3 regions of the Pantoea agglomerans genome follow, and region 1 is predicted to be linked to each of the others. Evidence: predicted binding sites of a transcription regulator. Region 1 holds the regulator's gene; each other region holds the start of a gene.
The links. Region 1 encodes LexA, which represses DNA repair genes until DNA is damaged. Its sites were predicted from a motif close to TNCTGTATGTACATACAGNA; they were not measured.
Positions count from the first base shown of each region.

Region 2: LB453_RS13390 (metal-dependent hydrolase) is a predicted target of LexA. The motif match lies at 1,372-1,391, and genes of this name have one in related genera.
Region 3: sulA (SOS-induced cell division inhibitor SulA) is a predicted target of LexA. The motif match lies at 1,132-1,151, and genes of this name have one in related genera.

Region 1 covers NZ_CP083809.1:3,737,684-3,740,960, forward strand. The annotation lists gene LB453_RS20565 (CsbD family protein) at 1-159, opposite strand, end outside; gene dinF (MATE family efflux transporter DinF) at 340-1,662, opposite strand; gene lexA (transcriptional repressor LexA) at 1,796-2,410, opposite strand; gene LB453_RS20580 (diacylglycerol kinase) at 2,517-2,885, opposite strand; gene plsB (glycerol-3-phosphate 1-O-acyltransferase PlsB) at 3,014-3,277, shown strand, end outside.
Region 2 covers NZ_CP083809.1:2,233,052-2,236,328, reverse strand. The annotation lists gene LB453_RS13395 (L-cystine transporter) at 1-609, opposite strand, end outside; gene LB453_RS13390 (metal-dependent hydrolase) at 764-1,354, opposite strand; gene kduD (2-dehydro-3-deoxy-D-gluconate 5-dehydrogenase KduD) at 1,541-2,302, opposite strand; gene kduI (5-dehydro-4-deoxy-D-glucuronate isomerase) at 2,319-3,155, opposite strand.
Region 3 covers NZ_CP083809.1:2,587,089-2,590,365, forward strand. The annotation lists gene yccS (YccS family putative transporter) at 1-379, shown strand, start outside; gene LB453_RS15215 (TfoX/Sxy family DNA transformation protein) at 349-960, opposite strand; gene sulA (SOS-induced cell division inhibitor SulA) at 1,172-1,663, shown strand; gene ompA (porin OmpA) at 2,017-3,084, shown strand; gene matP (macrodomain Ter protein MatP) at 3,155-3,277, opposite strand, start outside.

The DNA of each region.
Region 1 (3,277 bases):
CTCATCCTTAGCGTAACCGTAGCGTTCCTGAATTTTGCCGACCAGCTGATCGCGTTTGCCTTCGATAACCTGCATGTCATCGTCGGTCAGCTTGCCCCATTTTTCTTTGAATTTACCTTTAAACTGCTTCCAGTTACCGCTCGCTTCGTCTTTGTTCATGTCAGACCTCCACGTCATCCTTAGTTTTACATACCACCACATAATGGTGATACGACAATACAAAGCGCTGCTGTGTCGCGCTGTTGTAAGTTAATTATAGTAGACGAATCGGCAACTGCCGCAGAAATACAGAATAATCTGTTTAGCGCAGCGCGTTAAGGCTGCCGCTGCGCGCGATAATCAGTTTGCAAACCAGCGGCTTAGGCGCCATTCGCGCCGCCAGATCCACCAAAGCGAAACGCCGCGCAGCGCAAGAAAAACCGTTACCGCCAGCCACAAACCGTGGTTGCCCAGCCAGGGCAAGGTCAGCAGCGTCAGGAAGTAACCGAGCGCGGCCACCGCCATGCTGTTGCGCATTTCGCGCCCGCGCGTCGCGCCGATAAACAGCCCGTCCAGCAGATAGCACCACACGCCAGCCAGCGGCAGAATGATCTGCCAGATAAGATAGCGATCGACCAGCTGCTGCAGCGACGCCAGCGAAGTCAGCATCGACACAATAGCGTCACCGCTCGCCGCATAGATTAGCGCGAAGGCGAGCGCAACCATGCCCGCCTGACGACAGGCGGCGTGCCATACCGACAGCAGCCTGTCGCCGTCGCGCGCGCCATAGGCCTCGCCGGAAACGGCTTCCACCGCATAGGCGAACCCGTCGAGCGCATAGGCGGTAAAGGTGATAAACATCAGCAGGACGGCATTGGCGGCGACGATCTCTGGCCCCAGGCGCGCGCCGATAAGCGTCAGCGAGGCAAAGCAGAGCTGCAGCAGCAGGGAGCGCAGCATAATGTCGCGGTTAAGGCGCAGCAGGCGGCGGATATCGCCGCGCCAGCTCCTCTTCAGCATCGTCATTGATATGCCGCGTAGCTTCAGAACCCGCCATACCATCGCCAGCCCTACCGCCAGCGTGACATATTCCGCCAGCGCCGTCGCGGTCGCCGCGCCGGCCACGCCCCACTTCAGACCGAGCACTAGCCAGAGATCGAGCAGAATATTTACCGTGTTGCCCACCACCAGCAGCACAACCGGCGCACGGGCATACTGCACGCCCAGCAGCCAGCCGAGGATAACCATATTTGCCAGCGTTGCCGGCGCGCTGAGCCAGCGAATATGGATAAAGATGGCGGCCTGCTCCAGCACCTGGGGATTGCCCCCCGCCAGCCGACCCGCCAGCGCGCTAAGCGGATCGCGCAGCAGAATAAACAGCAGGCCCGCAAGCAGCGCCATCAGCAGCGGCTGCGTCAGGGCGCGCGCCAGCGCCTGCGCATCGCGCGCGCCAAAGGCCTGCGCGGTAAAGCCGGTGGTGCTCATGCGTAAAAAGAGTAACAGCATAAAGACGAAGCTGGTCGCGGTCGCGCCAATCGCTACGCCGCCAAGGTAAACCGGACTGTCGAGATGGCCGATAACGGCGGTGTCCACCAGGCCGAGCAGCGGCACGGTGATATTAGAGAGGATCATCGGCAGCGCCAGCCGCCAGAGTTGTCGATCGTCAGCAGAGAAGAGACGCATCAGCCGGTCCATGCCTGAAAACGTAAAAAGGAGCGAGGCGGCCTCAATGCGGCGCTAGCCGCAGGAGGAGGCGCGTGAAAAGATTATCGTACAGACGCCTGGCGAAGCGATACAGGCGTCTGAAGGCGAGCGGTCAGAGCCACTCGCCGTTGCGCACCACGCCCACTGCCAGACCTTCAACGGTCAGCGACTGCGTGCGGGTATCGACGATAATCGGTTCGAAGTCGTTGTTTTCCGGCAGCAGATGAACCACGGTGCCCTGCTTTTTCCAGCGTTTTACCGTGACTTCGTCATCGATACGCGCCACAACAACCTGACCGTTACGCACATCCTGCGTTTTATGCACCGCAAGCAGATCGCCATCCATAATGCCGATATCTTTCATCGACATACCGGCAACGCGCAGCAGGAAATCAGCAGAGGGCTTAAACAGGTCGGGATCGACTTTATAGTGCGTCTCAATATGTTCCTGAGCCAGCAGCGGCTCGCCAGCGGCGACGCGGCCGATTAACGGCAGCCCGTTGGACTCTTCCTCTTCCATCAGCAGGCGAATGCCGCGTGATGCGCCAGAAACGATCTCAATAACGCCTTTACGCGCCAGCGCTTTAAGGTGTTCTTCGGCGGCGTTGGGGGAACGGAACCCCAGCTGCGAGGCGATCTCCGCACGCGTTGGCGGCATGCCCGTCTGGTTGATATGGTCGCGAATCAGGTCATAAACCTGTTGCTGCCTGGTGGTTAATGCTTTCATCCCGCCCCCTGGTTGTTTATACAGTCGCTGTGAGTATATACAGGTATTGGTGAAATGAAAACCAAAACCCAGGGAAATAACAGCCGTTTGGGCCATTGTGGAAAGCCTACCGCAAATGCGTCCAGAGCAGCGCGATCCAGATGAACAGCGCCAGTATAATAGCGAGCAAAACGGCGGCGGAGCCCATATCTTTCGCTCGTCCCGACAGCGGGTGACGCTCCTGGCCGATACGGTCGACCACCGCTTCGATTGCGCTGTTGAGGATCTCGACAATAATCACCAGCACCACCGATCCAATCATCAGGATGCGCGCGACGGTGTCGACATCCAGCCAGCAGGCGATAGCGATAGCGACGATGGCGGCCGTGGCCTCCTGACGAAACGCGGCTTCATGCTGCCAGGCGGCGCGCAGCCCCTGCCACGAGTAGCCTGCCGCTTTTACAATCCTGAGCAAACCGGTGGTATTACTTGCCATTGCGAGGGAACCCTTTAGGTTGTTTGACGTCAATGTCTGGGCCAGGTGCGTTTGGCACCACCACAGATCTTCGCAGCACTTTCTGATATGCTTGCGGCGCTTTGCTAACAAGAGGCTTCATGTTGTCTATGTCAGGTTGGCGTAAACTTTATTATAAATTGTTGAATTTACCACTCTCTGTTCTGGTAAAAACGAAGGCTATTCCGGGCGATCCCGTTTCCGAACATGGACTCGATCCAACGCGGCCGATTATGTACGTGCTGCCATACGATTCCAAGGCGGATTTGCTGACGCTGCGCCAGCAGTGTCTGAAGCATAATCTGCCCGATCCGCTGTCACCACTGGAGATTGACGGCTCGATACTGCCGCGCCACGTGTTTATTCACGACGGC
Region 2 (3,277 bases), 1.5 Mb from region 1:
CTGCAGTGCCGCTACGCCGAGGAAGGCGGCGAAGATAACGACGCTGATGATTGAGGTCGGGCTGGCGCCGGTCAGATCGGCGAACGGATTTTTCGGCACAAAAGAGAGCAGCAGCTGCGGCACGGTGAGGTCCGCTACTTTGCCCGCGTAGTTGCTCTGAATCGCGGCAAGACGCGCGCTCTCCTGCGCGCCCTGAACCAGACCCTCGGCGCTGAGGTGGAACAGGCCGGTGACCAGCACGCCGACCAGCGCGGAGATCGCGGTGGTAAACAGCAGCACGCCGATGGTCAGCAGGCTGATTTTGCCCAGCGAAGAGGCGTTGTGCAGGCGCGCGACGGCGCTGAGGATCGAGGCGAACACCAGCGGCATCACAATCATTTGCAGCAGCTGCACGTAGCCGTTGCCCACGATATTGAACCAGCTGATTGAGGTTTTCAGCACCTCGCTCTGCGCGCCGTAAATGGTCTGCAGCGCCAGGCCGAACAGCACGCCGATCACCAGACCGACCAGTACCTTTTTCGACAGGCTCCAGCTATCACGGCCGAGGCGCGACAGCAGCAGCAGCAGCGCGACGAAGGCTGCAAGATTAAGAATCAGAGGTAGATCCATGTTGGCTCCCGAAAGACACATCCGGCGTCAGCATGACGCCGGCGCGCCAGATAATGTGACGCACGAATTAAGTGGCGGTATGTTACCAGCTGACCTGAGCGTCGACTTATATCCAAATGGAATGCCTTATAACCAGACAGCGTTTTCTGCTGCTTTAATGCGCTTTTTGCGTAGAAATCAGGCGAGAGACGCCATTTTGTAGCGTATCAAACAGCTGAGTTGGCCAGCCGTTCGCACCAAAAGAGGGCGATCCGGGGGGGAACCAGAGCGCGTAGCCTACCAGCACCAGGCAAAGGGTGCGCTCCAGCTGATTGCCTTTCTGGCTTCTGAGGATCGGCAGACGAAAGCGCCAGCGGCACGGCCACAGCAGCGGCACGCCGGCGGGGGTCAGCATATCCGCGACGATATGGCTGAGATAGCCCAGCGTCATGCCCTGCAGCACGTCGGCGGGCAGCAGCCAGTCGTCAGGTACGTTTATCTGAAACAGCCAGAGGCTGGCGGCCACCGCCAGCAGGCTATGGGTGAAGCCGCGGTGGCCAAAGGCGCGGGCGATCGGGTAGGAGAGCCATTTCAGCCGCTGGCCGAGCAATGATTTTGGGTGATCGATATCGGGCAGCAGACAGGTGAGCAGCGAGGCGGAAATAAGGTGCCACCAGTCGGCCTGCGCCAGCACGGGCGTCAGCTCCGCGCGCTTGGCAAAAATAGCGGTGGCAATAGCAAAAATTACGTGGCCTTCGCCCGTCATGATAAAACCTGGCTGCAAACTGTCGATGCATCCAGTATAGGGATTTATCCAGTGAATGAGAAGTTGTGACGCTGTAACGAAGCGTGAATTTTTTAGCGAGACGGCGGCTTCGCGCCGCCGTTTCGTCGGTTTTCTCCCCGACAGGGGGAGATCGCTCCTGGTTAACCTCTTCTGCGCCAGCCGGAACTAGCGCGCCAGCCAGCCGCCGTCGACCGCCAGCGTATAGCCGTTAACATAGTCAGAAGCTGAAGAGGCGAGGAAAACCACCGGGCCCATCATATCGTCCGGCACGCCCCAGCGCGCGGCAGGGATACGCCCGAGGATCTCGGCGCTGCGGCCTTCGTCGCTGCGCAGCTGCTCGGTATTGTTGGTCGCCATATAGCCCGGCGCAATAGCGTTAACGTTGATGCCGTGTTTCGCCCACTCGTTCGCCAGCAGCCGCGTCAGCCCCATCACCGCGCTTTTCGATGCCGTGTAGGAGGGAACGCGAATGCCGCCCTGGAACGAGAGCATTGAGGCGATATTAATAATCTTGCCGCCCTGGCCCTGCGCGATAAACTGGCGCGCCACCTGCTGCGACAGAAAAAAGACGCTTTTGCTGTTGATGTTCATAACGTCGTCCCAGTCCTGCTCGCTAAAGTTCAGCGCATCTTCGCGCCGGATAATGCCGGCGTTATTGACCAGAATGTCGATTCTACCCGCGGCGGCGACCGCTTTTTCCACCACGCCTGCCACCTGCTCGCTGCGGATAAGATCCGCCTGCAGCGACCAGAAGCGGCGGCCAAGCGCTTCAACGCGCTGCTGGGTGTCCATCGGGTCTTCGCGGTTGACGCCAATGATGTCGCAGCCGGCCTGCGCCAGCCCCAGCGCCATGCCCTGGCCGAGCCCGGTGTTGCAGCCGGTAACCAGCGCGATTTTACCTTCCAGATTAAATGCGTTGAGTATCATATGAGCGCCTCCTTTATCAGCGCAGATCGCGGATGTTGACATGATCCATGTCGTCGAATACCTGGTTCTCGCCGACCATGCCCCAGATAAAGGTGTAGCGTTCGGTGCCGACGCCGGCGTGAATCGACCAGCTGGGAGAGATAACCGCCTGTTCGTTATGCACCAGCAGATGACGCGTCTCCTGCGGCTGGCCCATCATATGAAACACCGCGCTGTCCGGGTTCATATCGAAGTAGAAATAGACCTCCATCCGGCGTTCGTGAGTGTGGCACGGCATGGTGTTCCACAGGTTGCCTTCGTCCAGGCGGGTCAGCCCCATGGTGAGCTGGCAGGTCGGCAGCACGTCCGGCACCAGATATTTATTGATGGTGCGGCGGTTTGAGGTGGCCGCATCGCCCAGCGTGGTGCGAACCGCCTCCTCTTTGCCGACTTTTTTATCGGGAAAGCGGCTGTGGGCGGGCGCGCTGTTGAAATAAAATTTGGCCGGTCGGGAGGCGTCGCTGCTGCAAAAGCGCAGCGTCTGGGCGCCTTTGCCGACGTAAAGCGCCTCTTCCGGGCCAATCTCCCAGAGTTTGCCGTCTACCTCGATGGTGCCCGGCCCGCCGATATTGATGACGCCCAGCTCGCGGCGCTCCAGAAAATAGCTGACGCCGAGCTGCTTGCCCATCTCGTTGCCGAAGGTAACGCCGTCGGCGACCGGCATCACGCCGCCGATAATAATGCGGTCGATATGGCTGTAGGTGAGCGTATAGCGGTCGGCTTCAAAAATTTTCTCAATTAAAAATTCGCGGCGCAGCGCGGCGGTGTCGAGCTGGCGGGCATGCTCGCTATGAATACTTTGACGAACGTCCATTCTGGTCCCCTCTGGCGAAACAGGTCGATGTGCCCCGCAGGGCGTCTCAGGGCATCTTATGAGGAGTGGGCAAGCAATTCAATAAAAATGAAACGCTGTTTTATTTATTGCGATGGGGATCA
Region 3 (3,277 bases), 1.2 Mb from region 1:
CGGGGAGTCGCGGACGCAGCAGAAACATAAAGAGTCCGCTTTCCAGCTGCTCTGCCTTAACCACTCTTTTCTGAGCTATATCTCTGCCCTCGGCGCGCACCGCGATAAGCTGACTGACGGCGCGCTGCTGACGCTGCTCGACGATACGGTCTGCTATGTCGAAGATGTGCTGCAAACCGAGGTGGTGAGCGACGCTGAAGCGGAAACGATGCAGAGCGCGCTAACGCAGCGCATCAGCGATATGGCCGCTAATCAGGAGACGCGCGCGCCGCTGGTGTTGCAGCAGTTGGGCTTACTGGTAGCCCTGCTGCCGGAAATCGCCCGTCTGAGCCGGACGCTGGCGCAGCCTCAGGAGAGGCCACCTTTTAAAGCCTCCTGATACCATGCATTCAGCTCCGCCCTGACCGTTAGCGGCAGGGCGGCTTCATGTCGTCCCTTTATCGCCCCCTCCAGCGCCAGCAGCGTTTTAAAGCCGATATGCTGGTTTATCGCTCTGAGCCTGAGCCAGCAGCGTTTCGATCCCAGCTCCATCAAATGCTGCACGCTTCTCACCCCCGCCTCGTGCAGCAGAAGCTCCATGCGCAGGCTGAGATTGGGCAGATCCTTCAGCCGCAGCGGCCTCTGTCTGGCCTGCGACGCCTGGCGTGCGGTGCGCAACGAAGCGGCGGAAAGAGACAGCAGCTGCTCGGGGTCACTCCATAGCACGTCGTCGACGCGATAGTAGTCGAGGCAGACCGCGGTACCGCGCTTGCGAAACAGCAGCGGCTGCATAGGCTGGCGCGTCGCATATTGCCGCAGCGCTTCGCTGGCGCGCAGATAGAGTGCGTCATCGCTAATCAGCGCGAAAACCACTTTTTCGACGGCCAGCGCATAGCCGCCGAACTGGGTGCGCGCCTCGATATGGCCTAGCGCGGCCAGGCGATTACGAGACTGTTCTACAATGGGGTGCTTTTTTTTCATAACACGCTCTCCTTGTGCAGAAAATTACTAAAAATCCATGGGTATCAGTTCGTTAGAGATATAGAAAAAATCAGTTAAGGGTTCAATTAATTCTTTTCCTTAAGCCTGACCTTCTGCCTTTTTTGCGAGCCGTTTTCCAAATTTGAGGTTGATCTTTATCCAGGAAGTCATTACTGTATATCCATACAGTCCAATGCTGAGTGGTTAACTTATGCGCACCCAACACTTTAATAATGCAGGCTTTGCTCACCGTCACGTTTCCGCTTCTAAGCCGTCGCAGCACAGCGGCTGGATTACGGAATTGCGCTACAGCGAACAGCCCGGCATGATGCAAATGTTGCTGCTGCCGTTACTGCAACAGCTCAGCAAGGAGTCTCGCTGGCAGCTCTGGCTGACGCCCGCGCACAAGCTGAATCGCGCCTGGCTGCAACAGTCGGGTCTGCCGCTGGAAAAAAGCATGCACGTTGCGGATTCTGAGCGTTGCACCTCTGTTGAGGCGATGATTAAAGCGTTGCGTACCGGGAATTACAGCGTCGTGCTGGCGTGGATACCGTACGATCTGGACGAGGAAGAACGGCGCGAATTAGAACTGGCGGCGGCGGAAGGTAAAGCGCTGGGGTTGATAATGCGTCCCAATGGGACGGCAGAACCCTCGCTGCGACCAACTAAAGGGCGAAAAATTCAGTCCGATTTGTTTCATTAAGTAAAAATAAGATTTATCTCGGGTCAATTGCCTTTTTTGTTTCAGCTAAACCACTGATTCTTTTCCCTCCAGCTTTGACAATGGTTTAGCTGCATTTTGCCTTTAAGCGCGACGGTATTAAGACCGCGCCAAATGTTAGAATATGTGTATAAAGCCCTGTTTTTTTGCAGCATCCCCTCACATCATACTTGTAACTTTCCAATCTCGTTGTAGACTTTACCTCGCCAGGGTGCTCAATAATCTCCGTTTTTTAATCGGTAGAGTCATAAGCGAGCGTATTAACCCGGCGAAGGATTACAACCAAGAGCATCCCTTTTTGCTCATTGCCTATTTGGATGATAACGAGGCGCAAAATGAAAAAGACAGCTATCGCAATTGCAGTGGCACTGGCTGGCTTCGCTACCGTAGCGCAGGCCGCTCCGAAAGATGACACCTGGTACACCGGTGCTAAACTGGGCTGGTCTCAGTATCACGATACTGGTTACTACGGTAACGGTTATGGCAACAACAATGGCCCGACTCACGAATCTCAGCTTGGCGCTGGCGCATTCGTAGGTTACCAGGCTAACCCGTACCTGGGCTTCGAGCTGGGCTACGACTGGCTTGGCCGTATGCCGAACAAAGGCACCGTAAACAACGGCGCATTCAAAGCACAGGGCGTTCAGCTGGCTGCTAAACTGAGCTATCCGATCACTGACGATCTGGATGTCTACACCCGCCTGGGTGGTATGGTATGGCGTGCTGACGCAACTCAGAACAACGTTGTCAACGGCCGCATCAGCGACCACGACACCGGCGTTTCTCCGCTGGCAGCAGTGGGTGTTGAATACGCTCTGACTCAGAACTGGGCAACTCGTCTGGACTACCAGTGGGTTAACAACATCGGTGACGCACAGACCGTTGGCGCACGTCCTGACAACGGCATGCTGAGCGTAGGCGTTTCATACCGCTTCGGTCAGGATGAAGTTGCACCGGTTGTTGCTCCGGCTCCGGCTCCGGCTCCAGTTGTTGAAACCAAGCGTTTCACCCTGAAGTCTGACGTCCTGTTCACCTTCAACAAGTCTACCCTGAAGCCGGAAGGCCAGCAGGCTCTGGATCAGCTGTACAGCCAGCTGAGCTCAATGGATCCGAAAGACGGTTCAGTCGTCGTTCTGGGCTTCACTGACCGCATCGGCTCTGACCAGTACAACCAGAAACTGTCTGAGAAACGCGCTCAGTCTGTGGTTGACTACCTGGTTTCTAAAGGTATCCCGTCTAACAAGATCTCTGCACGTGGCATGGGCGAATCTAACCCAGTTACCGGCAACACCTGTGACAGCGTAAAAGGCCGTCAGGCTCTGATCGACTGCCTGGGTCCGGACCGTCGCGTAGAAATCGACGTGAAAGGTATCAAAGACGTTGTAACTCAGCCGCAGGCTTAAGTTACCTCGTAAGAAAAAACCCCGCAAAGCGGGGTTTTTTTATGTCTGCTGTTTAGCTTAACGCGCTGCGCTATTCGCTGCCCGTTTCTGATTTGCCGAGGATAGCCTGCAGATCCTGTTTCAGGCTCGACATCTGCGTGGCATATTTCTCTTTACGTTCTGCATCTTCAATCAGCTGAACGATGGTTTCCGA